DNA from 3 places in the Streptomyces sp. NPDC048516 genome. Region 1 is predicted to be linked to each of the others. Evidence: riboswitches for the same ligand, from Rfam matches in the RefSeq annotation. Region 1 holds a riboswitch; each other region holds the start of a gene.

Region 1 (9,569 bases):
TCGCACGAGGAATTCACGGCGCTGCCGTACGCCACGGTCGTTGCCGATATGCACTGCGTAACGAAATTCAGCATGCTGGGAGCCGAATGGGGCGGAGTGCGCACCCAAACGATCCTCGAACTCGCACCGCCCGCCCCCGATGTCACCCATGTCATGGTGTGGGCCGAGTACGGCTTCAGTTCGAATGTGCGGATCGAGGATTTCGCCGCGGAGAATTGCCTCTTCGCCACGCACCGCTCGGGTGAGCTCCTGACCGCGGAGCACGGTTTCCCGGTCCGCCTGATCGTTCCGCAGCTGTACGCCTGGAAAGGCCCCAAGTGGGTCCGCGGCGTCGAGTACATGCGGGCCGACCGCCGCGGCTTCTGGGAGGAACGCGGCTACCACAACCTGGGCGACCCCTGGCGGGAGCAGCGCTACTCGTACCAGGAAGAGCCCGGGGACGGCCCCGAGCTCTGATCCCGGCGTGCCGGACGGGGCTCAGGGCCCGCGCAGCTCCTTGAGCCGGGCCACGTCCGCCGCATGCCCCTCCTTGCCGCCCGGGGTCTCGACCACCAGCGGCACCCCCTCCGTCGCCGGGTGCCGAAACAGCTCACCGAACGGCTCCGCACCGATGTGACCCGCGCCGATGTTCTCGTGCCTGTCCTTGTGGGCGCCGACGACATCCTTGGAGTCATTGGCGTGGATCAGCTTCAGCCTGCCCTCGCCCGCGACCTCCACCAGCTCGTCCAGCAGCGCCTTGGTGCCGCCCGGCGCCGCCATGTCGTGCCCGGCCGCGAACGCATGACAGGTGTCAAGGCAGATCCCCAGCTTGGGGTGCCGGTCCAGCGCATCGAAGTACGGACCGAGATCTTCGGCCAGTGCGCACAGCGACGCCCCCTGCCCGGCCGTCGGCTCCAGCAGCAGCCACGGGTCGTCCGGGTGCGTCAGCTCGTCGAGCAAAGGCCGCATCCGCTCTCTGACCTGCGCCATCGCCGTCTCACGCGGCCGCCCGCCGGTCGCCGAGCCGGTGTGCACGACCACGCCCAGCGCACCGATCTCCCGGCCCCGGCGCAGCGAGTGGCGCAGCGAGAGCACGGATTTGTCGACGGTCGCCTCGGTGTGTGAACCGAAGTTGATCAGATACGGCGCATGGACGTACGCCGGGATCCCCTCCTGGTCGCAGGCCGCGCGGAACGCCTCGTCCTGTCCGGGGCTGCCGGGCAGCGTCGCCCAGCCGCGGGGATTGGCCACAAAGACCTGGACGACCTCGTCGCCCATCTCCCGGGCGTAGGGAAGGCCGGTCTTGGCCAGGCCGCCGGCCACCGGCACATGGCCGCCGACCGGGTTACGTGCACGGGCGCGCTGCGCGGCGCCCTCGGGGGAGGTACTCACCCTCCCAGGGTGCCAGGTGCCCCACGCCCGCCGGACGGCAGCCGTGGGGCAGGGACGGCGGGTCCTACAGGGCGCCCTTGAGCTCGATGGTGATCGTGCCGCCCTTCGGCGCCTTCTTGCCGGGATCGACGGACTGGCTGTCGACCGTGTCCTGCGGGAACAGCAACGGCTTCTTCACCTCGACCTGGAAGCCCAGATCCGTCAGCTGCTTCTTGGCGTCATCGACGTTCTTGCCGGTGACGTTCGGGACGGCGATCATCTCCGGGCCCTTGGAGAGCGTGAGGGTGACCGTGTCGCCCTTGCCGAGCTTCTTGCCCTCTGCCGGGGTCTGCCGGGCGACGGTGCCCTTGTCCTGGGTGGAGAACACCGGCCCCTCGGCGAAACGCACCTGGAAACCGGCCTCGCGCAGCGTGTTCGCCGCGTCCGCCCGGTCGCTGCCGAGCACGCCGGGCACATCGACCGCGGTGCCACGGCTGACCGTCAGCCCCACCCCCGTATCGGGCCGCCGCTTGGTCCCGGCATGCGGGTCCGTACGGATCACCGAGCCCTTGGCCACCTCGTCGCTGAACTCCCGGGTGACGGCGCCCGGCACCAGCCCGCGGTCGCGCAGCTTGCGCTTGGCGTCGGCGACCGGGGTGCCGGACAGGTCCGGGACGCTGACGATCTCCGGCCCGCGGGAGATGGTGAGGGTGACCGTGTCGGTGCCACGGATCCGCTTGCCGTTCTCCGGATCCACCTTCATGACGTGGCCGCGCTGCACGTTCGAGCTGAAGTCGCGCACCACCTTCACGCCCAGGCCGTCGTCCCGCAGGGTCTTCTCGGCCTTGGCCTGTGTCATCTCCAGCACCGCGGGGACGGTGGTGAACTGGCCGGAGTTGATGTACCAGACGCCCGTACCGACCCCGAGGACCAGCAGGACGGCCGCGATGACGGTGGCGAGCCGCCGCCGGCGGAGCCCGCGGCGGGGTGCCTCCTCGGCGGGCACCGGGCGCAGCCGGGTGGTCTGCTCGGAGGCCGTCGGCACCTCCAGCCGGCTGGTGCGGTTCAGCTCCGTCTCGCCGGCCCCCGGCAGCGGCGGCTGTATGCCATCGGTGCGGGGTATCACGTCCGTACGCTCGAAGCCTTCACCCGAGCTCCCCGGGGCCAGGTCCCTGGCCTCCGGCGGCACGATGTCCAGCTGGGCGTCGGTCAGCTGTGCCCGGGCCTCCTGCGCCCGGGACAGCAGCGCCACCGCGTCCTGCGGACGCACCTGCGGTTCGCGGGCACAGGCCAGCGCGACCAGCTCGTCCAGCTGCGGTGCGAGACCGGGCACCAGGCCGGACGGCGGCAGCACGTCCTCGTGCAGATGCTGGTAGAGGATCTGCGCCACGGTGCCGCCGGTGTGCGGCTTCCCGCCGGTCAGCATCTCGTAGAGCACCACACCGCAGGCATAGACATCGACCCGGGCGTCCGCGGTGCCGTGCTCCAACTGCTCGGGGGCGAGGTAGGAGACGGTGCCCAGGACGGAGCCGGTCGAGGCGGTGGTGTTGGTGTCCACCGCCCGCACCAGACCGAAGTCGGCGACCTTGACCCGGCCGTCGTCGCCGATCAGGACGTTCTCCGGCTTCATGTCGCGGTGCACCAGCCCGGCGCGGTGCGCGGCCCCCAGGGCGGCCAGGATCGGTTCCAGGATGTCCAGCGCGGCCCGTGGCTGCAGGGCGCCCCGCTCGCGCAGCACGTCGCGCAGCGTGCAGCCGGCGACGTACTCCATGGCCAGATACACGTACGTACCGTCCGTGCCCTGGTCGAAGACGCCCACCACATTCGAATGCGACAGCCGCGCGACCGACTTCGCCTCACGGATGAAGCGTTCGACGAACGCCCCGTCCGTGGCGAGCCCCGGGTGCATCACCTTCAGCGCGAGCACGCGGTCGAGCCGGGTGTCCATGGCCTGGTAGACCGTGGCCATACCGCCTGCGGCGATGCGCGCCTGGACGCGATAACGGCCGTCGAGCAGCTGGCCCACGAGCGGGTCCTGAAGGGTGGTATCCACGGCAGAAGAGTCTATGGCCTATGGGCCGCCTCCCACGATTTCGGCCTCCCCGCCGTGGTTGTCGCCCGCTTCGGGGCCCGCTGCGCGGTGCCACCGCCGCCCGCCTGCGGCGGGGGCGGGTCCGCTGCGCGGCGCTTTCGGGCTGCGGTGACGGGCCTGAGGGGCAGGGGTGGGGGAAGAAGGGCCGTGGGGTGTGCGTGACGGGTCGGGTGCGGCTCGTGGGCATGGGGCAAGGCAGGGCGGCACCACAACGGCGGGCAGCCGAAACGTGGGGCTAAAAAGCCGGCCGCTCGGGGTCGAAGGCGGCCACACCGTCCGTCGGTGAGGAGGCCAGCGCGAAGTGTCGCTGGGGGATGCGCCCCGCGCGGTACGCCAGTCGGCCCGCCGTCACCGCGTGGCGCATGGCGGACGCCATCAGCTCCGGCTCCTGGGCGCGGGTCACCGCGGACGCCAGCATCACGGCCGCGCAGCCCAGCTCCATGGCCAGTGAGACGTCCGACGCCGTGCCCGCGCCCGCGTCGAGGATGACGGGGACGCCGGCCCGCTCGGTGATCAGCTGGAAGTTGTGCGGGTTGCGGATGCCCAGGCCGGAGCCGATCGGCGAGCCCAGCGGCATGATCGCGGCGCAGCCCACGTCCTCCAGCTTGCGGGCCAGCACCGGATCGTCGTTGGTGTAGGGCAGCACGGTGAAACCGTCGTCCACCAGGGTTTCGGCGGCGTCCAGCAGCTCGATCGGGTCGGGCAGCAGGGTGCGCTCGTCGGCGACCACCTCCAGCTTGACCCAGTCCGTGCCGAGCGCTTCCCGGGCGAGCCGGGCGGTGAGCACGGCTTCGCCCGCGGTGAAGCAGCCCGCGGTGTTCGGCAGCACCTTGATCTTGTGCCGCTCCAGTACGGAGAGCACCGAGCCCTGCACGGTCGGATCCAGCCGCCGCATGGCGACCGTGGTCAGCTCCGTACCGGAGGCGAGCAGTGCCCGCTCCAGGACGTCGAGGCTGGGTGCGCCACCGGTCCCCATGATCAGGCGGGACGCGAAGGTGGTGCCGGCGAGGGTGAGGGGGTCCCCGCTCGCGGCGAAGTCGCTGCCGGATGCGGCGGGGGCCGTTCCCCGGAGCGCTGCGGTGTCGGTCATGTCTGCGGATCAGCCTCCCTGGACCGCGGTGAGCACCTCGACGCGGTCGCCGTCGGCGAGCCCAGTGGCGGACCACCGGGTACGGGGCACCACGGTCTCGTTGACCGCCGCGGCCACCCCGGCGGGTGCCTGGGACAGCGTCGCGACGAGCCGGTCGAGGGTGAGCCCGCCGGGGATCTCGCGGGTCTCCCCGTTGACGGACACCGAGACGGTGGGGGTGGGTGGGGCGGCGTTCATACGGGCTGCTCCTGTGGGGCACGGGTGCGCTCGGACCCCGGCGCGGCGATGGGGGTCCCCCCGTGCCGTTCAGGCGTGGGGGAGAAGCGCGCGGGGGAGAAGGGGCGGGCCTCTTCGGGAAGGAGGCCGGTGGCCAGTACCTCGGCCATCGCGTCACCGGTGACGGGGGTGAGCAGCACCCCGTTGCGGAAGTGGCCGGTGGCGAGGTGGAGGCCGGGCAGGGCGGTCGGCCCGAGCATCGGGGCGTTGTCGGGGGAGCCGGGGCGCAGACCGGCGCAGGTCTCGACGAGCGGCAGCTCGGTGATGCCGGGGACCAGTTCGTGGGCGTCGCGCAGCAACTCGTAGACGCCGCCGGCGGTCACGGTGGTGTCCCAGCCCAGCTCCTCGCTGGTGGCGCCGACGACCAGTTCGCCGTTCTCGCGCGGGACCAGGTAGAGCGGGCCGCCGCGGACGACCGCCCGTACGGTGCGGGAGAGGAAGGCGGGGCTGCCGGCGGGCATCTCCGGCAGCCGCAGCCGCAGTACCTGGCCCTTGACCGGCCGCACCCGGGGCAGCACCTCGCCGGGCACGCCGGCGAGCCGGCCGCTGTGGCTGCCCGCGGCCAGCACGACCTGACCGGCCGGCACCCGGGTCCCGTCGGCGAGTTCCGCGCCGGTGGCACGGCCGCCGTCGACCGTCAGCCGCACGGCCGCGCTCCGGTGGAAGGCCACCCCGGAGCGCACACAGGCGGTCAGCAGCGCGCTCGCCAGCCGGCGCGGATCGACCTGATGGTCGCCGTCCACCCGCAGCCCGCCGCGTACCCCGGGGGCCAGCATCGGCTCCAGGCGCCGGCACTCGCGCCCCGTGAGCCACTGTGACTCCAGTTCCGAGCGGATCTGCAGGGCGTGCAGTTCGCGCAGATGGGCGCGGTCGTCGGCGTCCAGCGCGACGGCCAGGGTGCCGCACCGCCGGTAGCCGACGGCCTGGCCCGCGGCCTCCTCCAGCTCTTCGACGAACCGGGGGTAGCGCCGGGCGGAGGCGAGGTTGAGGCCCAGCAGGGTCTGCTCGCCGTAGTGGAGCTCGGTGACCGCGGCCAGCATCCCGGCCGCGACCCGGGCGGCGCCGCCCCCGGGTGAGGGGTCGGCCACCGCGGCGCTCAGCCCGCGTACGGCCGCCCGCCAGGCGGTGACCAGGCCGATGATGCCGCCGCCGATGACCAGCACATCAGGGCTCTGCGGGGTGGGTTGTGATCGTGTGGCAGCTACGTGCATGGGTGTCCAGCCCCTCCCTTCGCCGGCATGACCCGGATCAGGTTCGTACGGTCGGAGGCCGGTCAGCCTCCCTCTCAGCCCGGTGCGTCCGGGCTCCCGCGAGTGCGTGTATCCGTCACCCTAATACGGGGCCGCGAGGCACCGTAAGGCAGCGCCGCGGCCTCCCGGGGGCCCGCGCCCCGGGCCGCCCGGACGGTGACGCTGTGTCAGAGATCTCCTTGCGCGCTGCTGCGAGCCGCCTCACACCCCGTCCTAGAGTGATCGGGTGAGCGAGCAGAGCAAGTCCTCCCAGGCCCCTGACCGCACGCCGCACGTCGTGATCGCCGGCGCCGGAATCGCGGGTGTGCAGACCGCCGTCGCCCTGCGCGAACAGGGCTGGCCCGGCGCGATCACGCTCCTCGGCGACGAGCCCCACCAGCCCTACGACCGTCCCCCGCTGTCCAAGGCGGTACTGCTGGGCAAGGCCGAGGGCTCCACCTTCGACGTCGACTTCGCAGCGCTCGGCATCACCCTCCACCTCAGCCGCCCGGTCACCGCCCTGGTGCCGGACGCCCATGTGATCGAGACGGCCGAGGGCCCGGTCCCCTACGACTACGCGGTCCTGGCGACCGGCGCCGACCCGGTCGTGCTGCCCGGCAGCGAGGGACTGCCCGGCGTCCATCTGCTGCGCACCCTGGACGACGCCAAGCGGCTGCGGCCGGTGCTCGCCGCCCAGCACGAGATCGTGGTCGTCGGGGCCGGCTGGATCGGAGCCGAGTTCGCGACCGCGGCGCGCGAGGCGGGCTGTGCGGTCACCGTCGTCGAGGCCGCCGACCGCCCGCTGGCCGGTGCGCTGCCCGCCGAGGTCGCCGCCCATATGACCGGCTGGTACGCGGACGCGGGCGCGGAGCTGCGCACCGGCGCCCGGGTCGCCTCCGTCACGGCGGGCGCGGTCACCCTCGACGACGGCACGGTGCTGCCCGCCGACGCGGTGGTCATCGGGATCGGCGCCCGCCCCGCGACCGGCTGGCTGGCCGGCTCGGGCGTCGAGCTCTCGCCGCGGGACGGCTCCGTACTGGCCGACGAGCAGCTGCGCACCTCCGTGCCCGATGTCTATGCGGTCGGCGACTGTGCCTCCTTCCCGTCGGGCCGCTACGGCGCCCGCCTGCTGATCCACCACTGGGACAACGCCCTCCAGGGCCCGCGCACGGTCGCCGAGAACATCGCCCGCGGCGAGGCGGAAGGGGTGGCCTACGACCCCGTTCCGTACTTCTGGTCGGAGCAGTTCGGCCGGTTCGTGCAGTACGTGGGCCACCACGGGGGCGCCGACGAGCTGGTCTGGCGCGGTGACCCGGCCGGGGCCGCCTGGTCGGTGCTCTGGCTGCGCAGTGAGGGGGGTCTGCGCGAAGCGCCGTCGGACCGGGGCGGTGGTGGGCGACGGGAGGGCAGGCTCGTCGCGCTGCTGGCCGTGGGGCGGCCCCGGGACCTCGCCCAGGGGCGCAAGCTGATCGAACGGGGCGTGGCCCTGGACCGGGAGCGGGCCGCGAATGCGTCGGTGCCGCTCAAGGCCGCGGCGCTGTAGGCGGGCGCGGGCTCCGGGAGCCGGGCGCGGGGCGCCCGGGAGCGCGGTGACCGGCGGTGGCCGGCCGGGCGCCGGCCGTCACCCTCCGGTGTGCGGCAGGCCTCCGATGGCGATGCCCGGCTACCGGCTGTCAGTGGGAGGTGGCAGGCTTGTCCTGTGACCGAGATTGACGCAAACATCGATGGACTCGTCCCCGCCTGGCTCACCCTCCCCGACATCGCCGAACAGTTCGGCGTCGAGGTGACGCGGGTCCGGCAGCTGGTCAAGGAGGGCCAGCTGATCGCGGTGCGCCGCGGCGAGAACCGGGCGCTGCACGTGCCCGCCGATTTCATCAAGGACGACAAGGTGGTCAAGGGCCTCGTCGGCACCCTCACCCTCCTCAAGGACGACGGTTTCACCGACGAGGAGATGCTGGAGTGGCTGTTCACCCCGGATGAGACCCTGCCCGGCACGCCCGCCCAGGCGCTGCGCGAGAATCGCGGCACGGAGGTGAAGCGCCGGGCCCAGGCGCTCGCCGTCTGACGCCATGACGCGGCCCGCACTTCGGCAGCCGCATCAGCATCCGTAACCGCATCCGCGGGGCGTACGGACCGGAAGGCCCGGCCCGTACGCCCCCGACCTGGGGGGAAGCCGCCCGATGACCACCGCACGCCCGGCTCTGTCCGATGCCAGGCTCTACCTCTGCACGGACGCCCGCCGGCGCCAGGGCGATCTCCCGCAGTTCCTGGACGCGGTGCTCGCCTCGGGTGTGGACATCGTCCAGCTGCGGGACAAGGGCATGGAGGCCGGCGAGGAGCTGCGGCATCTGGAGGTCTTCGCGGACGCCTGCCGGCGGCACGGCAAGCTGCTCGCGGTCAACGACCGCGCGGATGTCGCCCACGCGGCGGGCAGCGATGTTCTGCATCTCGGGCAGGGCGATCTGCCGGTCCCGGCCGCCCGCGCCCTGCTGGGCCCGGACGTCCTCATAGGCCGCTCCACCCACGCCGAGGCCGAGGTGGACGCCGCACTCACCGAACCGGGTGTGGACTACTTCTGCACGGGCCCGTGCTGGCCGACCCCCACCAAGCCCGGCCGCCACGCCCCCGGCCTCGACCTGGTCCGTTACGCCGCGGCCCGCGCTCCCGAGCGCCCTTGGTTCGCGATCGGCGGGATCGATGCCGGAAATCTGGACGAGGTGCTGCAGGCGGGCGCCCGCCGGATCGTGGTGGTCCGCGCCCTCACGGAGGCGGACGATCCGGGAGCGGCGGCCGCCGCACTGGCCCGGCGCATCCGGACCTGGGACGCCCCGGACACCTCCGCACCGTCGCGTCCGGCCCGCGCGGCCGGGTGACCGGGCACCGGGTAACCAGGTGACCTGCGTCACTGTGCGCGGTACCGGGAGCCGGCGGTCTCCTGACGCCCGGGCGACGGGAAAATGTCCACCCAGTGGACATCAACCCGGCCAACCAGGCATTACGCCCGACGCGGTTGGTGTGGGCCCGGCCGGTGGTTAACCTGCCGGTATGGCCCTAGGTACAGCTTCCACCAGGACTGATCGCGCACGAACGGTGCGCGACCTGCTTGCTTCCGGTAAGCAGTCGTATTCATTCGAGTTCGCCGCCCCCAAGACGGAGAAGGGCGAGCGGACCCTGTGGAACGCCATTCGCCGCATCGAGGCCGTCTCGCCGACGTTCGTCTCCGTGACGTACGGCGCCGGCGGCACCTCCCGTGACGGCACGGTGCGCGCCACCGAGCGCATCGCCACCGACACCACCCTGACCCCGGTCGCCCACCTCACCGCGGTCAACCACTCCACGGCCGACCTGCGCAACATCATCGGCCAGTACGCCGACGCCGGGATCCGCAATATGCTCGCGCTGCGCGGCGACCCGCCCGGCGACCCGATGGGCGAGTGGGTCAAGCACCCCGACGGCATCGGCTACGCCGCCGACCTGGTCCGGCTGATCAAGGAGTCCGGTGACTTCTGCGTCGGCGTCGCGGCCTTCCCCG
Region 2 (9,569 bases), on a different contig from region 1:
CATTGGGGCGGTCGCGGTAGAGCTCGATGCCATCCGGCACCTGGGGATCGCGCACGAATTCGCAGTACGCCTCGTCCAGCACCACCAGCACATCGCTCGGCACCCGGTCCAGGAAGGACTCCAGCTCCGCGCGGCGGACGACGGTACCGGTGGGGTTGTTGGGGTTGCAGACAAAGATCAACCGGGTCCGGTCGGTGATCGCGGCGAACATGGCGTCCAGGTCGTGCACCTCACCGGAGGTCAGCGGAATCTGCACGGAGGTGGCGCCGGAGACCTGGGTGACGATCGGGTAGGCCTCGAACGACCGCCAGGCGTAGATCACTTCATCGCCGGGACCGGCCGTCGACTGGACCAGCTGCTGTGCCACCCCGACCGATCCGGTGCCGGTCGCCAGATGCTCCAGGGGCACCGAGAACCGCTCGGACAGCTCCGCCATCAGGCCCGTGCAGGCCATGTCCGGGTAGCGGTTGAAGGCACCGGCAGCGGTCACCGCGCTCTCCAGGACGCCCGGCAGCGGCGGATAGGGGTTCTCGTTGGAGGACAGCTTGTACGTGACGGGGCCGCCGGCCGCCGCCGGCCGGCCCGGCTTGTAGGTGGGGATGCCGTCCAGCGCAGCACGCAGCTTCGGGGTCTTCTCGCTCACCGCAGGGTCCTCCTCGACCGTCCTGCCTCTTCTCCAATACTGCACACCTTATGAGGATTGACCCGTTCGGCGGCAGCCCCCGCCCCGCCGCCGAGCTCGGCCGCACCCCTCGGCCAGGCGCGGGGTAGCCCCGCGCGGAGCCTCCAGGGGGCGCCGTCCGGTTCGGCGTGCGCCGGTGGCTCACTCCGTGGCGCGCGTCCCCCGTCAAGGTGACTTGAGGCCGCTTCGAGACCTGAACCGATCGACAGGCAAACGCACCACATCTCCGCCGAAATGATCATCTATCGCGCCAACTTCCTTTGCTTTCATGAGAATTGAGCGCTTCCGGCCATGCAGAAACGTACCTCTGCACAGCCCTCGTCCAAGCCCCGCGAATGGCCCTAATGAGCCCTACTATCGGCTCGCCATGACAGCAGCAGGGAAGCATCAGGTGAGCCGGTCGACCGGTCGCCGGCTGGGGCGGGCGGGCATCCGGGACGTGGCCGCCGCAGCCGGAGTGTCGATCACGACTGTCTCCGACGCGCTCAACGGCAAGGGCCGGCTTCCGGACGCCACCCGTAGCCATGTCCGCGAGGTGGCCGACCGGCTGGGCTACCGCCCGTCCGCAGCCGCCCGCACCCTCCGTACGGGCAAGTCAGGGCTCCTCGGCCTGACCGTGACCACGTACGGGGATGAACCTTTCACCTTCACCGAATTCGCATACTTCGCCGAGATGGCCAGAGCGGCCACCTCCGCGGCCCTGGCCCGGGGCTATGCACTGGTCATCCTCCCCGCGACCTCCCGCCACGACGTGTGGTCCAACGTCGCCCTGGACGGCACCGTCGTCATCGACCCCGCCGACGGCGACCCCGTCGTCACCGAGCTCGTCCGGCACGGCATCCCCGTCGTCTCCGACGGCCGCCCCGGCGGCACGCTGCCCGTCACCGGCTGGGTCGACAACGATCACGAGGCGGCCGTCCTCGGCCTGCTCGACCATCTCGCCGACGCCGGCGCCCGTCGCATCGGCCTGCTCACGGGCAACACCACCGACACCTACACCCGCCTGTCGACCACCGCCTATCTGCACTGGTGCGAGCGGGTCGGCCAGGAGCCTGTGTACGAGTCCTACCCGGCACACGACCCCTGTGCCGGGGCCGTCGCCGCCGACCGGCTGCTGGCCCGCCCGGACCGCCCGGACGCCGTCTACGGGCTCTTCGACCCCAACGGCACGGACCTGCTCGCCGCCGCCCGGCGCTACGGGCTGAGGGTGCCGGAGGACCTGCTGCTGGTCTGCTGCAGCGAGTCCACCCTCTACGCCGCCACCGAGCCGCCCGTCACCACGCTGTCCCTCAAACCGCGCCGTATCGGCACCGCCGTCGTGCAGATCCTCATCGACGCCATCGAGGGGCTCGACAACGGCCGGCCCGTCGAACAGGTGATACCTACCGATCTGATCATCCGGGCCTCGTCCCAGCGGCGTCCCCCGAGAACGACCATCAGCCCACCGCGAGGGCCCACCGGCGACTGAGCGTGCTCCCACATACGAGCGACGGTGTGATCACTTCTACGAGGAAAAAACAGGGCGATCCCGGGATAAATCCGCCGCGAATGCCGGGCTTCGGCGGATTGACCACCCCCGGGTGCGTCACAACCCGCGATCGGCATTCCTATGATGGGCGCACGACACCGCGGACCGCCGTCGACCAGGCAAAGGTCCGAGAGGTGCACGGCGGCGCAACGGTGGAGGGGTCGATGACTCAGGGGGCCAGTCAGGGACCCATGGTGTGGACCATGGCAGGAGAAACTCCGGCGTCTGTACCGCCGCCAGGAGTTCCCTCCGGCGCGTCCGCCGGGTCCCCCGTGCCGCCTGCCGGCCCGCCGCTCCACCTGCCCGCCGGGACCCCGGCCGCGCCTCCTGCCGCTCCACCCGCCGCGCCCCCCGTGGTGTCGCCCGCCGCCCCGCCCGCGGAGCTCCCCGAGGAGTACACCCCGACCGCGCGCGACCTCCCGGTCATCGCGCCCGAGCGCACGGACACCCTCATCGACCGCCCTGCCGTCGTCCCGGTGCCCGAACCGGCCCAGGACCCCGACGCGCCCGAGGGCATGGGTCCGCTGTATGTCGTCGGCGACGTGCACGGCTACTACGACGAGCTGCGCGAGGCGCTGGCCGCCGAGGGCCTGATCGACGCCGACGGCAACTGGGCGGCCGGCAATGCCCGGCTCTGGTTCCTCGGCGACTTCACCGACCGCGGCCCGGACGGCATCGGCGTCATCGACCTCGTCATGCAGCTCTCCGCCGAGGCAGCGGCGGCCGGCGGCTACTGCAAGGCCCTGATGGGCAACCACGAACTCCTGCTGCTGGGCGCCAAGCGGTTCGGCGACACCCCCGTACAGTCCGGCGCCGGCACCGCCTCCTTCCAGGCCGCCTGGCTCCTCAACGGCGGCCAGAAGACCGATATGGACCGCCTGGAGGACCACCACCTCCAGTGGATGGCCCGCCTGGACGCCGTGATGGAGGAGGACGGGCATCTGCTCGTGCACTCCGACACCACCGCCTACCTCGAATACGGCGACTCCATCGAGGCCGTCAACGACACCGTCCACGACGTGCTCACCCGCAGCGACGCGGACGAAGTCTGGGATCTGTTCCGCAAGTTCACCAAGCGCTTCGCCTTCCGCGACGAGGACGGCTCGGACGCCGTACGCGAACTCCTCGACGCCTACGGTGGCGACCGCGTCGTACATGGCCACAGCCCCATCCCCTATCTGCTGGGCGAGGTCGGCGCCGAGGACGGCGAGAGCGAGAGCGTGGCGGTCGAGGGTCCGCATGTCTACGCGGACGGTCTGGCCATCGCCATGGACGGCGGTATCACCATGGCCGGAAAGCTTTTGGTCGTTCAACTTCCGCTGGCCGGCTGAACGTTATCGGGGCAGGCGTACGGAAGGGCGGACGGCGGGCGATGGGCGCACCGCCGGGGGTCGCCACGGGCGGAAACCGGTCGTGGCATTACTCAAATTCCGTAAACTCTCTGTCACCCCGCGCCGCAGTCGCTCTACCATCGGACTATCCGTAGCAGGCTCTCCTCCGTTTCCGCCCACTGCCCGGCCAACGCCGGCCGTACGGCCCTACGGAGCATCGGGGGATCCACATGAACAGCGCTCCGCACCTGCTGAACGAGGACCGCGCGGAATTTGCGCGGATCCTTGATGAGGCGCTGCGTACCGCCGCATACCGCCCGGACGACTTCACCGCCGTCGCGGAAAACCACCTCAACAACGAGCAGTTGCGCACGATGGCGCTCAGCGCGACCACCGCCATCGCCGCGTGCGCCACGGCCGAATACCAACGCTATGTACAGCTCCGCGCCGAGTGGCGCGCACCGACGCCCGTGCCGCCCCACGTCGCGGCGGGCGACGAGGAGCAGAGCCTGGAGGCCGACGGGAGTCCAGGACCGGCCGGCGCCACGGCCCTGGGCGGGGCCGAAAACACCGGCGCCGGGCTCACCGCCATGGTCGCCGTCCTCGCTCCCGTCCTCGCCGGCATCGCCGCGGTGCTCTTCCTCCTCATCGGTTATGTGCTGCGCGCCATCAGCCCCGACAAGTCCTTGGCGCAGCCACTGGTCAACGTCGGCTGGATCTTCGCGGCACTGACCGCCGCGGGGACCCTTGTCGCGATGGCCGGACTGCTCATCACGGCGCTGCGCAATGGTTCGTCGCCCCAGGCCGCCAGAGCCGACGAGCTGGGTGAGGCGCTGGACCACGCCCGTGAGGTGTGGCGCCGTGCCCTCCTGGAGCGCGGTGTGCTGCCCTTTCTCCGCGAGGCCCTTGCCGACCCCGCGGCCACTCCGGACGACGACCCGGCACGCTATGTCCCCCGCCGCACTCCACCGCCCGAGAGCCGGATCCCCACGCTCGGCTACACCCGCCCCGAGTTCACCAGCCCCGACAGCGGCTCCTCGGGTTCCCGGCCGCGCTACTCCAGCCCGGATTTCACCAGCCCGGATTACGGGGGGCCCGACCACCAGGCGGATTAGTGCCCGGGGTGGCGGCCCGGCGCCCTGCGGGTCACCGAAGGGCGCTCAGGATGCCGCACCATGGGCAGGCGGAAGGCCCCCGCCTTTCGGTGGGGACCTTCCGCCAGAGGTGGCAGAAGGAGCGAGTCCGGGCGTCCGATGGAGCGACTCCCGACGGTGGGCTACTCCGCGAGCGGCAGGTACACGCGGTTGCCTGCGGCCGCGAACTCCTTCGACTTCTCGGCCATTCCGGCCTCGGGGTCGATCGCCAGGTCACCCCCGTGTTCACGGCGGATGTCCTGACTGATCTTCATCGAGCAGAACTTCGGGCCGCACATCGAGCAGAAGTGGGCCGTCTTCGCCGGCTCGGCAGGCAGCGTCTCGTCGTGGAAGGCGCGCGCGGTGTCCGGGTCGAGGGCCAGGTTGAACTGGTCCTCCCAGCGGAACTCGAAGCGGGCATCGGAGAGCGCGTCATCCCATTCCTGGGCGCCCGGGTGCCCCTTGGCCAGGTCTGCCGCATGAGCCGCGATCTTGTACGTGATGACGCCGGTCTTGACGTCGTCGCGGTCCGGGAGGCCCAGATGCTCCTTGGGCGTGACGTAGCAGAGCATGGCGGTACCCCACCAAGCGATCATCGCCGCTCCGATACCGGAGGTGATGTGGTCGTAGGCGGGCGCGATATCGGTGGTCAGGGGGCCGAGCGTATAGAACGGGGCCTCCTCGCAGATCTCCTGCTGGAGGTCGATGTTCTCCTTGATCTTGTGCATCGGGACATGCCCCGGGCCCTCGATCATCGTCTGGACGCCGTGCCGCTTGGCGATGGTGTTCAGCTCGCCGAGCGTACGCAGCTCCGCGAACTGCGCCTCGTCATTGGCGTCCGCGATGGATCCGGGGCGCAGGCCGTCACCGAGCGAGTAGGTGACGTCGTACGAGGCGAGGATTTCGCAGAGCTCTTCGAAGTGCGTGTAGAGGAACGACTCCTTGTGGTGCGCCAGGCACCAGGCCGCCATGATCGAGCCGCCGCGCGAGACGATGCCGGTCTTACGGCGGGCCGTCAGGGGGACATAACGGAGCAGCACACCGGCGTGCACCGTCATGTAGTCGACGCCCTGTTCGGCCTGCTCGATGACGGTGTCCTTGTAGATCTCCCAGGTCAGCTCCTCGGCCTTGCCGTCAACCTTCTCCAGTGCCTGGTAGAGCGGCACGGTGCCGATGGGGACGGGGGAGTTGCGCAGCACCCATTCGCGGGTGGTGTGGATATTGCGCCCGGTGGAGAGGTCCATGACCGTGTCGGCACCCCAGCGAGTCGCCCAGGTCATCTTCTCCACCTCCTCCTCGATGGAGGAAGTGACCGCCGAATTGCCGATGTTGGCGTTCACCTTCACCAGGAAGTTCTTGCCGATGATCATTGGCTCGATCTCCGGGTGGTTGATGTTCGACGGCAGCACCGCGCGTCCGGCCGCGATCTCGTCGCGGACGAACTCTGGGGTGACGTTCTCGCGGAGGGCGACGTACTCCATCTCCGCGGTGATCTCGCCACGCTGGGCGTAGGCGAGCTGGGTGACCGCGGCGCCGTCACGGCCGCGGCGCGGCTGACGGGGGCGGCCCGGGAAGACCGCGTCGAGGTTCTTGAGCCCGCCGCGCGGCGAGGTGTGCTTGAGGCCGTCGTCCTCGGGCCGCGGGGGGCGCCCCGCGTACTCCTCGGTGTCGCCGCGAGCGATGATCCAGTTCTCCCGCAGCGGCGCCAGACCACGGCGGACGTCGGTATCGATATGCGGGTCGGTGTACGGCCCTGACGTGTCGTAGAGCGTCACGTCCTTGCCGTTGGTGAGGTGCACCCGCCGGACCGGGACCCGAAGATCCGGGCGCGATCCGGAGACATAGCCCTTGTGCCAGCCGATCTGCGGCTCACCGCTGCCGTCGGCACCGTTTCCGTTTTCGGGCGTGCGTGCATCCTGCAGAGTCATGAGACCCAACTCCCTACGCCGGCATTACCCGGTAACAGGTTCAGCGGTCGACGCAGCGGCTTGCGTCCATGGGCGTTTCACGTGAAACGCCGCTGGGACGAAGGTCAGCGCCCTCTCAGCCCGGTGCTCCGAGCTCCCGCGATTGCAAAGGTGGCACCACGGTAGCGGCCGATGCGGCGGAGTGAACAGGGGGCCCCGGAGTTCTTGCAATGATCGGGCGGTGAGCCCTCACGAGTCCCACCACCCTTCCGCCGTGCACTCACACGCGCACGGCCACGGCCCTGCCGCGCCCGTCTCCCGGCATCTGCGCAAGGTCATCGCGGCAGTACTGATCCCCTTTGCCGCCGCGGTAGCGGTCGGTCTGGTCGTGCTCTGGCCAGGCGGCGCGCCTGGCCATAAGCCGTCCGGGGTCGGCTTCGACCAGCCCACGGAGCAGGCCAGAGTCGTCAAAGTGGCGGAGGTGAACTGCGCGGACGTCCATGCCGAGCAGCAGCCCCAGCCCTCCTCCCCGACGGGACAGCCACCGGCCGGGGGAGGGACCAAGGGCAAGCCCTGTCAGCAGGCGACGATCAAAGTCACCACGGGAGAGAACGCGGGACGCACGTTCCAGGCGGTGGTGACGCCGGACGCCCTACGGCACTACACCACCGGCCAGGAGGTGGTGGTGGCGTACTCCCCCAAGGCGCCGAAAGATCTGCAGTATGCGGTCAGCGATGTCGACCGGACGCTCCCGATGTGGGTACTGGCCGCCCTCTTCGCGTTCGCGGTGGTCATCGTCGGCCGACTGCGTGGAGTACTGGCGCTGGTGGCACTGGCGGCCAGCTTTGTGGTCCTGACGCTGTTCATCCTCCCGGCGATCCTGCAGGGCTCCAACCCACTGGTGGTGGCAGTGGTCGGGGGAAGCGCGATCATGCTGATCGCGCTGTACCTGTGCCATGGCCTGACGGCCCGTACATCGGTGGCCGTACTCGGCACCCTCGCCTCGCTGCTGCTGATCGGGCTGCTCGGGTCGGTGTTCATCAACTGGGCGCTGCTGACCGGTAATACGGACGACACGACGGGGCTGGTGCACGGCCTGTACCCCGATATCGAGATCCGCGGCCTGCTGCTCGCCGGGATCATCATCGGGTCTCTGGGGGTGCTCGACGATGTGACGGTGACGCAGACCGCTGCCGTCTGGGAACTCAAGGAGGCCGACCCGTCGGCCGGCTGGCGCAAGCTCTACGGCGCCGCGATGCGGATCGGCCGGGACCACATCGCGTCCGTCGTCAACACCCTTGTGCTGGCCTACGCGGGCGCCGCACTGCCGTTGCTTTTGCTGTTCTCGATCGCACAGAGCGGCGTCGGTACGGTCGCGACGAGCGAAGTGGTCGCGGAGGAGGTCGTCCGCACACTCGTAGGCAGCATCGGGCTGGTTGCCGCAGTGCCGCTGACGACGTTGCTGGCGGCACTGGTGGTCTCGGCGGACCGGATGGGGCCGGGCATGCCGGGCGACAGCGGGCCGGGAGTCGTCCGGCAATCCGGGGCGGGTTCCGGGGACGTGGTGGGTGCCGGCATGGCGACCGGCGCCGCGGAGAGCCGCCCGGGCCGTCGCGGGGGACGCGGCAGGCGCCGTAAGCGGTGACGGAGCTGCGGGGACGGCTTCCGTCCCCGCACGGGCGAGAGGAGCGGGGACGGGCGGGCGGAGGGCAGCGACCGGCAGGCAGCGCGACAGGGGCACGGGCAGGGAGGGGCACGGGCAGGGAGGGGCACGGGCAGGGAGGGGCACGGGCAGGGAGGGGCACGGGCAGGGAGGGGCACGGGCAGGGAGGGGCACGGGTACGCGGCGGGGCCTGCGTACCCGTAGGGCGTCGGCGCGGACGCGGCGACCGGGGCGGGTCAGCCGGCCGGTGCCTCCGTGAGGATGCGGTCCAGTACAGCCTCCAGGGTGTCGCAGACCTCTTCCTTACCCAGCGGTACGAGCCGGTCCGTACGGTCGAGGAAAGCGACCAGTGGCGCCGCACTGACCCGGAACAGCGCGCGCTCGGGGCCGACTTGAAGGCTGATGAAGACATCACTGAGGTGCGCGGGGGAGGCCGGCTCGATACGCACATCCCCCTCACCGGACGGCCGGCTCAGCCCGTCCAGCAGCAACTCTCGACCGAACGCCCAGGTCACGGGCGCGTCGCCGGGCAAATCGAAGGTGAGGCGGACGGCGTACGGATCGGCGCTGGCGAAGTCCAGCTCCACCGGAATCCGGAACGCGAGCTCTTCCGAAACGACGAAGCTCATGATCACTTCTGCCTGAACTGTGTCGGTCATCAACCACTGCCCCGCACTTGATCGGAGATGGCCGGGAAACATCCCCGTGGCCCTATTGGCGCCATCGTCTGCCACGCGCAAGCAGATCACAAGGAGTGAGTTTTCAGATACTGACAGAGAAGGCGAGTGTCGTTAGTGCCGACTCCGCCATTTTTCGTAGTCGGTCTGTAACGGACCGCAATCGATGCAGTTCGTCCGCGGACGGGGAATCCGCCGGCACCGAGACGGCCGCCTCGACCTGGGCAGGGAGGGCCGCGCACGCCGTGCCCAAGGCATATTCCCGATACGTGAAAGCCCGATGATTACCACGCACCGTATCCGCGGGGTGCAGCAATTCGTCCACAGATGGCACGGAAAAGGTCGATATCGACTGGACGGCACGGTGCGCCGGACGCTCTCCGCTTGATGCCCCGTCAAACCATGCGAGCGGATATTGCCCGATCGCGCGGCCGAGTGTGGTGACACGGAAGCCCGCCCACGACTCCACCGGCGGCCGCTGCTGCCGTGGGCGACCGCCACCGCCCCGACATCACCCTCCCGGTGGACGGCGAAGTGGACGGCGGTGCCGACGCGGGTCCGCCCCGGCCCGCCTTCGCAGACCCTACGGTCCCCTTGCCGGCAACCGGCCCGGAGCCGGATACCGACAAGGGCAGCGGACGGATTCGC
Region 3 (9,569 bases), on a different contig from region 1:
GCACTGGACCGAGACGCTGCCCACCTGGCCACTGCTCCGGGCCCTCGCGGCGGACCGCCCCATGGCGGCCAGGATCGCCCTGGTCGACTCGGTGGACGAAGCTCCCGAGGCGCTGTCCCGCCTCCGGTCGGGGGCCGATTCCTGACCCACCGGCGGTCCCTCGCACGCGCCGTGCCGAAGCCCCGGGCACCGTGCACCGCGCATGGGGCACCGTGCACCGGCGCGGCCTCCCCAGCCGGCCGGACGGCGGGTTCGACCGCCGAGGCAACTCCCGTCCCGAAATGCACGTCTGCCAGGCCGGGCACGTAACAGACGGTTCATGTAACAGACGGTTTCACACAGCGGGCGAACGGAGCTCTTGGTGATCATCGGTCTTCTGACGGCCGTGGCGGCATCGGCCTGCTACGGCACGGGATCGGTCCTGCAGGCGGTGGGCTCGCGCAAATCCGCCCGCCGGGAGGCGGCCGAGGCCTCCACCACCGGTGTCACCCAGCACGGCGGCCCCAGCCTGTCGTCCACCGCGAAGGCGGCCGTGACCTGGGAGTTCATGGTCGGCACGGTGCTGGACTTCCTGGGGTTCGGGCTCGGCGCGCTGGCCGCCCGGCTGCTGCCGCTGTTCCTCTCCCAGACCGTGATCAGCGCCAACCTCGTGATCACGGCGGTGCTGAGCATCAAGCTCCTCGGGATCCGGCTCTCCCGGGCCGAGTGGAGCTCCATCGGCGTGGTGTGCGGGGCGTTGGTGCTGCTGGCCACGGCCGCCGGGCCGGAAGGCAGCGGCCACACACCGATCGCCGCCCACTGGTGGCTGCTCGCCGCTTCCGTCGTACTGATCCTCGGTGGCACCCTGATCGTGCGGCTGCTCGGTGGACGGGCCGCGATCCTCGCGGGCCTGCTCTCCGGTCTGGGCTTCGGGGCGCTCGGGATCGGCGTGCGCGTGCTGAACGGCGTGGACCCCTTCCATCTGCCGTCGCTGCTCGGCGACCCCGCCCTGTACGCGATTCTGGTGGCCGGAATCGGGGGCATGTATCTGCACACCGTCGCGCTGCAGATCGGCTCGGTGAACGGCGCCACGGCGGCGCTGGTGGTGGGCGAGACGGTGGTCCCGGGCATTCTCGGGGTGCTGTGGCTGGGCGACTCCTCGCGTCCGGGCTTCGCCTGGGTCGCCGTCCTCGGGTTCGTGGTGGCCGTGGCGGGCGCCGTCGCGGTCGCCTGGTTCGGCGAACCGGAACCGGGGGACGGGCCCGGCGCGCCGACGGCGGATGAGGCGAAGGCGGAAGTGGCGGCACGCTGACACCCCCCGCACCCCGGGAGCCCAGGGGCGCCCGCTCCGTGTGGCCGGCCCGCGGCATCCGGTGTGACCCGCCCGTCGAGTCCGGCGTGACCCGCCCGTCGAGTCCGGCGTGACCTGCCCGTCGAGTCCGGCGTGATCAGTCCGCTGGCTCCGGGGTGATCAGCCCGTCGTACCCGAGGTGATCAGCCCGTAGTACCCGGCGCGCCCAGCACCACCACGTCCTGGGCGGCGAAGGAGATGCCCACCCGCTCCCCCACCTCCGGCGCGTCCCGCAGTGCGCAGGCCGCTTCCACCTGCGGACCCCCGGCCGGCTGCAGCAGCAGCGCGACATGGGTGCCACGGAAGGTACGGGCCGTGACCGTACAGGGCAGGCCTTCCGGGGCGGCGGTCAGCCGCACCCCGGCCGGGCGGACGAGCAGGCGGCACGGCCCGTCGGCCGTACCGTCCGGGACCGGCACCTTGCCCCAGGGGGTGGCAGCGGCCTCGCCCTGCACCGTCGCCGCGACCACGTTGTCGAAGCCGAGGAAGCGGGCGACGAATTCGGTGGCGGGCCGCTGCCAGACCTCCAGCGGGGTGCCGGTCTGTGCGATCCGGCCGTCCTGCATCACCACGACCCGGTCGGCGAGCGCAAAGGCCTCGCCCTGGTCGTGGGTGACCGCCAGCACCGTGGTTCCCAGTTCGCCGAAGAGGCGGCGGAGTTCGACGACCAGCCGTTCGCGCAGGCCGCGGTCGAGCTGGCCGAGGGGTTCGTCGAGCATCAGCAGGCGAGGGCGGGGGGCCAGCGCACGGGCCAGTGCGACCCGCTGCTGTTCGCCGCCGGACAGGGAGGCCACGGCGCGCCGCTGGGCGCCCGGCAGTCCGACGAGGTCGAGCAGTTCGGCGACCGTGCGCTCCCGCTCGGCGCGTGCGGAACCCCGCATCCGCAGCCCGAAGGCGACGTTGCCCTCGACGTCGTGCTGCGGGAAGAGCTGGTGGTCCTGGAACATCAGGCCGACCCCGCGCCGGTGGGCAGGCACCCCGGACTGCTCCCGCCCCTCCAGCAACACCGCTCCCGCGTCGGCCTGTTGGAGCCCGGCGACCACCCTGAGCAGGGTGGACTTGCCGCTGCCGCTCGGCCCCAGGACGCACACGATTTCGTGCGCGGCGACGTCCAGATCCACCGCGTCCAGTGCGGGGCGCCCCGCCGTGCCGAAGCGGACGGTCACCCCGCCCAGCCGCAGCAGTTCCTGCGCCGTGGTCCCGGCCCGTGCCGTCATCTAGAACTCCCCGGAGTGGTCGAGGGGGCGCAGGCGCTCCAGTACCAGCAGGGCACCGGCGCACACCACCATCAAGAGGGTCGACAGGGCCATCGCCTGCCCGTAGTTGAGCTCTCCCGCACGTCCCAGCAGGCGTGCCACGGCGACCGGCAGCGTCGGCTGGTCCGGCCGCGCGATGAAGACCGTCGCGCCGAACTCACCGAGGGAGACGGCGAAGGCGAAGCCCGCGGCGATCAGCAGGGCCCGCCGCACCATCGGCAGGTCGACCTCGCGCCACACCCGCCACGGCGAGGCACCGAGCACGGCGGCCGCCTCCCGCAGCCGTCCGTCGACCGCCCGCAGGACCGGCAGCATCGTCCGGACCACGAACGGCACCCCCACCAGCGCCTGGGCGAGCGCCACCAGCCACCACGAGGCGCGCAGATCGAGCGGCGGTGTGTCGAGACTGATCAGGAATCCGAAGCCGACGGTCACCGCGGACACCCCGAGGGGCAGCATCAGCAGGGCGTCGAAGCCCCGGACGAACCGGCTCACCAGGGCCGTCCGCCCGGATGGGCCTCTGCTCAGGCGGGGGAGGGTCAGCGCCGCGGCCGCCAGTCCGCCCACCACCAGCGCGATCGCCGTGGCGGCCGCCCCATAGGTGAGGGAGTTCCACAGGGCGTCCAGGGGCGCGACGGCGAAGGTGCTGTCGGCGCTCGCGGCCGACCGCAGCGAGGTGTAGAACACCGCTCCGTAGCCGTCCGGCCCGGCGAACGATCGCTCCACGAGCACGAGGAGCGGCACGATGAGGAGGACGGTGATGACGGCGAGCGTCGCCCACAGCAGCGTCCACTGGCCGCGGCCGCGTGGCCGGTGTGCGGTCTGCGACGCCGGCACGAGCCGCAGGGCGGTCTCCCGGCGGCGCACCGTCCAGGCATGCACCGCCAGCACGCCCAGCACCGCCGCGAACTGGACCATGGTGAGGACGGCGGCCGTCGGAAGATCCAGGAACTCCGCTGTCTGCCGGTAGATCTCCACCTCCAGCGTCGCAAAGGTGGGCCCGCCCAGAATCTGCACCACCCCGAAGGAGGTGAAGGTGAAGAGGAAGACCATGAGCGCGGCGGCCGCGACGGCGGGCCCCAGGGCGGGCAGTGTCACCCTGCGCCAGGCCGCGAACCGGCCGGCCCCCAGCATCCGCGCCGCCTCTTCCTGACGCGGGTCGAGCTGGGCCCAGAGCCCGCCGACGGTCCGGACGACCACGGCGTAGTTGAAGAACACATGCGCGAGCAGGATCGCCCACACCGAGGTGTCCAGGCGCAGGCCCCACAGCTCGTCCAGCAGCCCGCCCCGCCCGGCCAGCGCCAGGAAGGCCGAACCGACGACGACGGTCGGCAGCACGAACGGCACCGCCACCACCGCCCGCAGCACCTGCTTGCCGGGGAAGTCGAACCGCGCGAAGACATAGGCACCGGGCAGCGCGATCAGCAGGGTCAGCCCCGTGGAGGCCGCCGCCTGCCAGACGGTGAACCACAGCACCTGGACGATGTCCGGGTCGCTCAGCACTGCGCCGAACCGGCCCAGCTGCCACTGTCCGCCGTCGGTGAGGCCCCGTCCGACGATCGCCACGACGGGATAGGCGAAGAACAGCGCGAAGAAGGCGAGCGGCACCGCCATCAGGCCGAGCCGCGCCGCCGTTCCCCGCACGGGCCGCGGGCGCCGGCCGCGGACTACTTCAGAACGAGCGAGGACCACTGCTTGATCCACTGTTCGCGGTTCTTGGTGATCGTCTCGGGAGGCAGGGTCGTGGGCTTGTCGATCGTCGTGCCGTACTTGGTGAACAGCTCCGGCACCTTGGCACCTTCGCGTGCCGGGTTGACGAACATCTGCAGCGGTACGTCCTCCTGGAACTTCTTGCTCAGCAGGAAGTCCAGCAGCGCCTTACCGCCCTTCTCGTTCTTCGCCCCCTTGAGCAGGCCGCCGAATTCGATCTGGCGGAAGCAGGTGCCCGCCGCGACCCCGGTGGGCGCCTCCTTGGGCGCGGGCTTCTTGCCCAGCACCTCGGCCGGCGGGCTGGAGGCGTAGGAGACCACCAGCGGCTTGTCGCCCTTGCCCTTGGCCTTGCCGGCCGCGGAGCCCGAGAACCGGTCGTAGTAGGCCTGTTCCCAACCGTCGACGACCTCGACGCCGTTGGCCTTGAGCTTCTTCCAGTAGCCCTGCCAGCCGGACTGCCCGTACTTGGCGATGGTGCCGAGCTGGAAGGCGAGCCCCGGGGAGGAGGTGGCGGAATTCTCCGTCACGAGCATCCCCTTGTACCGGGGCTCGAGCAGATCGTCGAAGGTCTTCGGCGGCGCGGTCTTGTGCCGGGCGAAGTAGCCGCGGTCGTAGTTGACGCAGATGTCGCCGTAGTCGAGCGGGGTGACACGGTGCTCGCCCTTGTCGAGCTGCAGCCCCGCCGGCACGTCCGCCAGCCCCTTGGCCTTGTACGGGCTGAAAATCCCCTCGTGCAGACCGCGCGAGAGCAGCGTGTTGTCGATACCGAAGAACACATCGCCCTGCGGATTTCCCTTGGACAGGATCGCCTGGTTGACGGCCTTCCCGGCATCCCCGCCCTTGAGGATCCTGACCTTGTAGCCGCTCTCCTTCTCGAAGGCGCGCAGGACCGACTTGGAGACGTTGAACGAGTCATGGCTGACGAGCGTGACGGTCTTGGCGTCCGCTCCCCCGCCGCCCGGGGCACCGCAGGCGGCCAGCGCGGACATGCCGACCGCGGCGGCGACCGCCGTGGCGGTGATTCTGCTCGTGGTGCTCACTGATTTCCTCCTGGCTGGCCAGGAAGAGACGCGGCCCCGCCCGGTGTCCGCGACTCTCGGCGTCCGAAGACGCAGGAAGGCGGCCCGGGGCGGGGCGCAAACAGCATGAGTGACGACCGAACTTCCTACCCGGAATGACCCGGGCGAGGTTCAAGGGTCTGCGGGCACCGTAGCTCTACGACGCTTCCGCACTCTCAGCGCTGTGGCGCTCCCCTGTCGGATGATGCATTTGTTCGATCACACAGTACCAGCGGGCGGTCAGCGTTCCGAGGCCGCGAGCTGCCCGCAGGCGCCGTCGATCTCCTGGCCGCGGGTGTCGCGGACGGTCACCGGCACGCCGTGCGCCTCGATGGCCTGGACGAACGCCCGCTCGTCCTCGGGACGCGAGGCGGTCCACTTCGAGCCGGGCGTCGGATTCAGCGGAATGAGGTTCACATGGACGCGCTTGCCCTTCAGCAGCCGTCCCAGCAGGTCACCGCGCCACGCCTGGTCGTTGATGTCCCTGATCAGCGCGTACTCGATCGAGATCCGCCGCCCGGACTTCTCCGCGTACTCCCAGGCCGCGTCCAGTACCTCACGCACCTTCCAGCGCGTGTTGACGGGCACCAGGGTGTCGCGCAGCTCGTCATCGGGCGCATGCAGCGACACCGCCAGCCGGCACTTGAATCCTTCGTCGGCGAACCGCAGCATCGCCGGCACCAGCCCGACCGTCGAGACGGTGATCCCCCGCTGGGACAGCCCCAGCCCGTCGGGCTCGGGGTCGGTCAGCCGCCGGATCGCCCCGACCACCCGCTTGTAGTTGGCCAGCGGCTCGCCCATCCCCATGAAGACGATGTTCGACAGCCGCGCCGGCCCGCCCGGCACCTCGCCGTCGCGCAGCGCACGCATCCCGTCGACGATCTGGTGCACGATCTCGGCGGTCGACAGATTACGGTCCAGGCCCGCCTGCCCCGTTGCGCAGAACGGACAGTTCATCCCGCAGCCGGCCTGCGACGAGATGCACATGGTGACCCGGTCCGGGTAGCGCATCAGCACGGACTCGACGAGCGTGCCGTCGTGCAGCTTCCACAGGGTCTTGCGCGTGGTGTCGTCGTCACACGAGATGTGCCGCATGACCTTCATCAGATCCGGCAACAGCTCGCTCGCCAGCTTCTCGCGCGCCGCCGCCGGGATGTCGGTCCACAGCGCAGGATCGTGCGCATAACGGGCGAAATAGTGCTGCGACAGCTGCTTGGCGCGAAACGGCTTCTCCCCGATCGCGGCCACCGCTTCGCGACGCTCGACGGGACTGAGATCGGCAAGGTGCCGCGGAGGCTTCTTGGCCCCACGCGGCGCGACGAAAGTGAGTTCTCCGGGTGCAGGCATGGTGCGTCCAGTGTGGCAGATCATTTACGGGCGCCCAGGTGGGAGGGGTGAGGGGGCGGTCACCCGCTGTGGCCCCGGTCGCCGGTGACCGGCCTCGCACGGCCCCGAGGCGGCCCAGGACGTCCTCCGGTCACGTGGCGCTGCCGGCGGACCGCGGGCGGCCCGGCCACTGAGGAACGGCTCTTCCCCTGCTCGGGAGGCGATCCCCGGTTGATCTAGCCTTTCGGCGATGCGCATTGATCAGATCGAACTCTGGCTCCGTGAGCATGGCGCGGACGTACAGCCCATGCTCCTGTCTGCCCGGTTCGATGCCTACCTCAGCGCACTCCCGTGGGAAGGCGGCGGCATCGACTGGCGAGACCTGCCGCACCGGTCGCTGGCACTGGATGGCGTCTCGGACGAAGACGTAGTGGGCTGGGCCCGCCAGACACCTGTGGCCCTGCACAGCCACGTGCTGGTCATCGACTCCGCAACCGAGCCAGGCGTGGTGTGCCGGTTCGCAGACGCCATGCGGGATTTCGAGCTGCTGTCGAACCGCCCCGAGCTCTTCATCTGCGGCGTCGATCTCGTGAATGGCGAGGTGCAACCGGCCTTCGAGCACTTCATCGAGCGGCGTTCGTTCGTGACCCTCCACGCTCTAACCTGAGATCAGCTGCAGCAGAGCCAGACGGGCTGATCACTGCTTAGTAAGCCTGGTGGTGATCTCCACGATGGATCGGCAGGTCAGTAGGCGGGCGACCAACCCCGGCTCCTCCAGTACCCGAGCTGTAGATCGTGATCTTCTTCGGTGTCGTCGCCCTCCGGCGTGAGGTCCCCCGACCACTCGTCGATCCCGAAGGCAGCAGCCAACGCGGAAGGGTGCTGCTCGGAGTCGATGTGCGGGGCAGAAAGTTGCGCTCGCCGGCATCAACGCTGGCCACATCACAGCCAGTGGCGGCACGGCAGGCGATCTGTCGCGGATTGTTCGAGCCGATGCACTCGCATCGTTGCCGGAGCAGACACGTGAATCCGGGATATCCGAGCACGCTACTGGCTCCGACCCTGCGACCCCACGGTCTCCGGCCCTATCCACATGCCGGCGGGCGTCGCCTCAGCCGGGGCGGAGGGGGCCGGACGCTGGAGCGGCGCCCCGAGCGGAGCCGGGAAGCCCGCCCGCCGGAGCGGAGCGCAGCCGGGAGCTTGAACTCGTGGAGAAAGCTGTTGCTCAAGCTCCGGACGGGATGTGCCAGAGCGGGGCTTGGTACTGCTCCGGGCGGCTGCTGAGCAGTAGGGCTCTGAGGTCCTGGCGCTGGTTGCCGCTGAGGCCGAAGGCTTCGGTGAGCCGGCGGAACGTGGTGTGGGTGATCCCGCGGGACCGGGCGTCGGCTTCGAACTCGTCGAGCTGGTGGAGTACGGCTTCCGGACCGAGCTTTTGGGCGGGCTGGCTGCCGGGCCGACTGGCCTTGTCGCGTTCGTGGTCGATTTCGGAGAAGCCGCAGATTTCCCGGCTGTGCTGCTCGACCTGGTGCAGGTTCTCCGTGGCGAGGATCGCTCCGGCGAGCTGGTTGCGGTTCAGGGCCTCGTCGAGATCGGCCTCGTACACGGCAGGGCCGTCGTCGGTGAGCGGGACCGGCAGGCCGACGTCCCTCACTTCGCACAGACCGCGGACGCCTCGTGCCGTGACGGCCAGCATGGCCGTTGCCTCGGAAGGGTGCCATTCCAGTACCACGCCGGCGGGTGTGACGTGCTCGGCCCTGAGCCTCAGGACAACGGGACCCAAGCGATCACGCAGGACGTCGGCGGGCAGTTCGCCGTCGAGGCCGGGACCGGCGACCAGGAGCCGTACGGGGAAGTTGAGTTCGCAGCACCCCGCGAGGGTGAGGGCATCGGCAAGGGGACTGCGAAGGGTGGGCTCGTCACCCTGAGCGAGGATGTCGCCGCCCACGTCAAGGAGGTCGACGGAGTCCGGCTCCAAGTGCTGAACCAGCTCTTCGAGCTGGCGAACAATTCCCTCGGCGCCATGGTGCGGATCGATCAGCGCGAAGGTCTGCGGGAGCTCTGCGGCCAGCCGGGGAAGCGTCGAGCCCGCGGGAGCAATCGGTGCGGCGTCGGCGGGTACGGCCTGGACGCTGCGGGTGAGCGGGCGGAGGCCGGTGAAGTTGGCCGGCCCTCTTGGGCCCGGCACGGGGTCCACCAAGAGACGGTCCCACGAGTAGGTGAGGACCACCGCCGGACTCTCGCCGCCATAGAGGGCGGCATCCAGCATCGCCGCGGCAACAGCGTCGCCGCCTCCTCCTGCTGCCACAATCAAGCGCGTCACGTGCGTCAGCGTACGGGCTGCTGTACCGGCCCACGGCCTACGACCTGCCGTTCCGGTCATGCGGCGACCCGCGGAGGGCACACCCTCCCCTCATTCTTCGAGCACGGGGACCCCAGGCGCCGCCATCACTCGCCGCGCTCCGCGTCGACTCCGTCCTCCGCCTTGCGTCAGCACGCTCCACACCCCGCCCAGCCTCCGCCGGTAACGCCCCGCGCCCCGACGCTCAAGCGTCTTGGCGATGACCTGCTCGACGTCGGTATCGGTGACCTTCCGGGGGACGCCGTCCGGCGCGCCCGCTTCGCCGTCGGCCGCGAGGCTGATGTCAACCGCTGCTTGTGCCGGCCAGGAGAGACGGATTTACATGGGTTCAGACCGACAGCAATAGCGCCTCCCTTCCTCTTCCCCTCCCCCTCCCCCTCCCCCTTCCCCTTCTCCTCCTCCATCCAATTCTCATTGCGATAGCTGCCGGATTTCTGCCGAGGTCGGCTCAATGAGTGGCTTTCCCGGACCGGACCGGCGTGCTGCAGCAACGGTCGGAACCAGCCCTGTACCCCTGTGGACGTCACATG

The links. Region 1 has a riboswitch for thiamine pyrophosphate ahead of thiO (glycine oxidase ThiO). Riboswitches for the same ligand answer to the same signal wherever they lie in the genome.
Region 2: it holds a riboswitch for thiamine pyrophosphate, as region 1 does, so the genes downstream of both, thiC (phosphomethylpyrimidine synthase ThiC) here and thiO (glycine oxidase ThiO) in region 1, are expected to answer to the same signal.
Region 3: it holds a riboswitch for thiamine pyrophosphate, as region 1 does, so the genes downstream of both, ACGFR7_RS17830 (thiamine ABC transporter substrate binding subunit) here and thiO (glycine oxidase ThiO) in region 1, are expected to answer to the same signal.

What each region holds. Positions count from the first base shown of each region.
Region 1 covers NZ_JBICWS010000007.1:39,517-49,085, forward strand. The annotation lists gene ACGFR7_RS15970 (sulfite oxidase-like oxidoreductase) at 1-456, shown strand, start outside; gene ACGFR7_RS15975 (deoxyribonuclease IV) at 478-1,371, opposite strand; gene pknB (Stk1 family PASTA domain-containing Ser/Thr kinase) at 1,436-3,403, opposite strand; gene ACGFR7_RS15985 (thiazole synthase) at 3,678-4,532, opposite strand; gene thiS (sulfur carrier protein ThiS) at 4,542-4,769, opposite strand; gene thiO (glycine oxidase ThiO) at 4,766-6,019, opposite strand; TPP riboswitch at 6,017-6,129, opposite strand; gene ACGFR7_RS16000 (NAD(P)/FAD-dependent oxidoreductase) at 6,285-7,580, shown strand; gene ACGFR7_RS16005 (Rv2175c family DNA-binding protein) at 7,737-8,102, shown strand; gene thiE (thiamine phosphate synthase) at 8,218-8,910, shown strand; gene metF (methylenetetrahydrofolate reductase [NAD(P)H]) at 9,083-9,569, shown strand, end outside.
Region 2 covers NZ_JBICWS010000004.1:454,137-463,705, reverse strand. The annotation lists gene hisC (histidinol-phosphate transaminase) at 1-643, opposite strand, end outside; gene ACGFR7_RS11670 (LacI family DNA-binding transcriptional regulator) at 1,050-2,150, shown strand; gene ACGFR7_RS11665 (metallophosphoesterase) at 2,402-3,541, shown strand; gene ACGFR7_RS11660 (hypothetical protein) at 3,772-4,656, shown strand; gene thiC (phosphomethylpyrimidine synthase ThiC) at 4,818-6,602, opposite strand; TPP riboswitch at 6,596-6,752, opposite strand; gene ACGFR7_RS11650 (YibE/F family protein) at 6,784-8,226, shown strand; gene ACGFR7_RS11645 (SsgA family sporulation/cell division regulator) at 8,481-8,903, opposite strand; gene ACGFR7_RS11640 (IclR family transcriptional regulator C-terminal domain-containing protein) at 9,007-9,390, opposite strand.
Region 3 covers NZ_JBICWS010000008.1:92,054-101,622, forward strand. The annotation lists gene ACGFR7_RS17810 (LOG family protein) at 1-145, shown strand, start outside; gene ACGFR7_RS17815 (hypothetical protein) at 362-1,291, shown strand; gene ACGFR7_RS17820 (ABC transporter ATP-binding protein) at 1,474-2,547, opposite strand; gene ACGFR7_RS17825 (ABC transporter permease) at 2,548-4,278, opposite strand; gene ACGFR7_RS17830 (thiamine ABC transporter substrate binding subunit) at 4,254-5,336, opposite strand; TPP riboswitch at 5,441-5,561, opposite strand; gene rlmN (23S rRNA (adenine(2503)-C(2))-methyltransferase RlmN) at 5,595-6,701, opposite strand; gene ACGFR7_RS17840 (hypothetical protein) at 6,931-7,347, shown strand; gene ACGFR7_RS17845 (hypothetical protein) at 7,425-7,550, opposite strand; gene ACGFR7_RS17850 (DUF1152 domain-containing protein) at 7,906-9,000, opposite strand.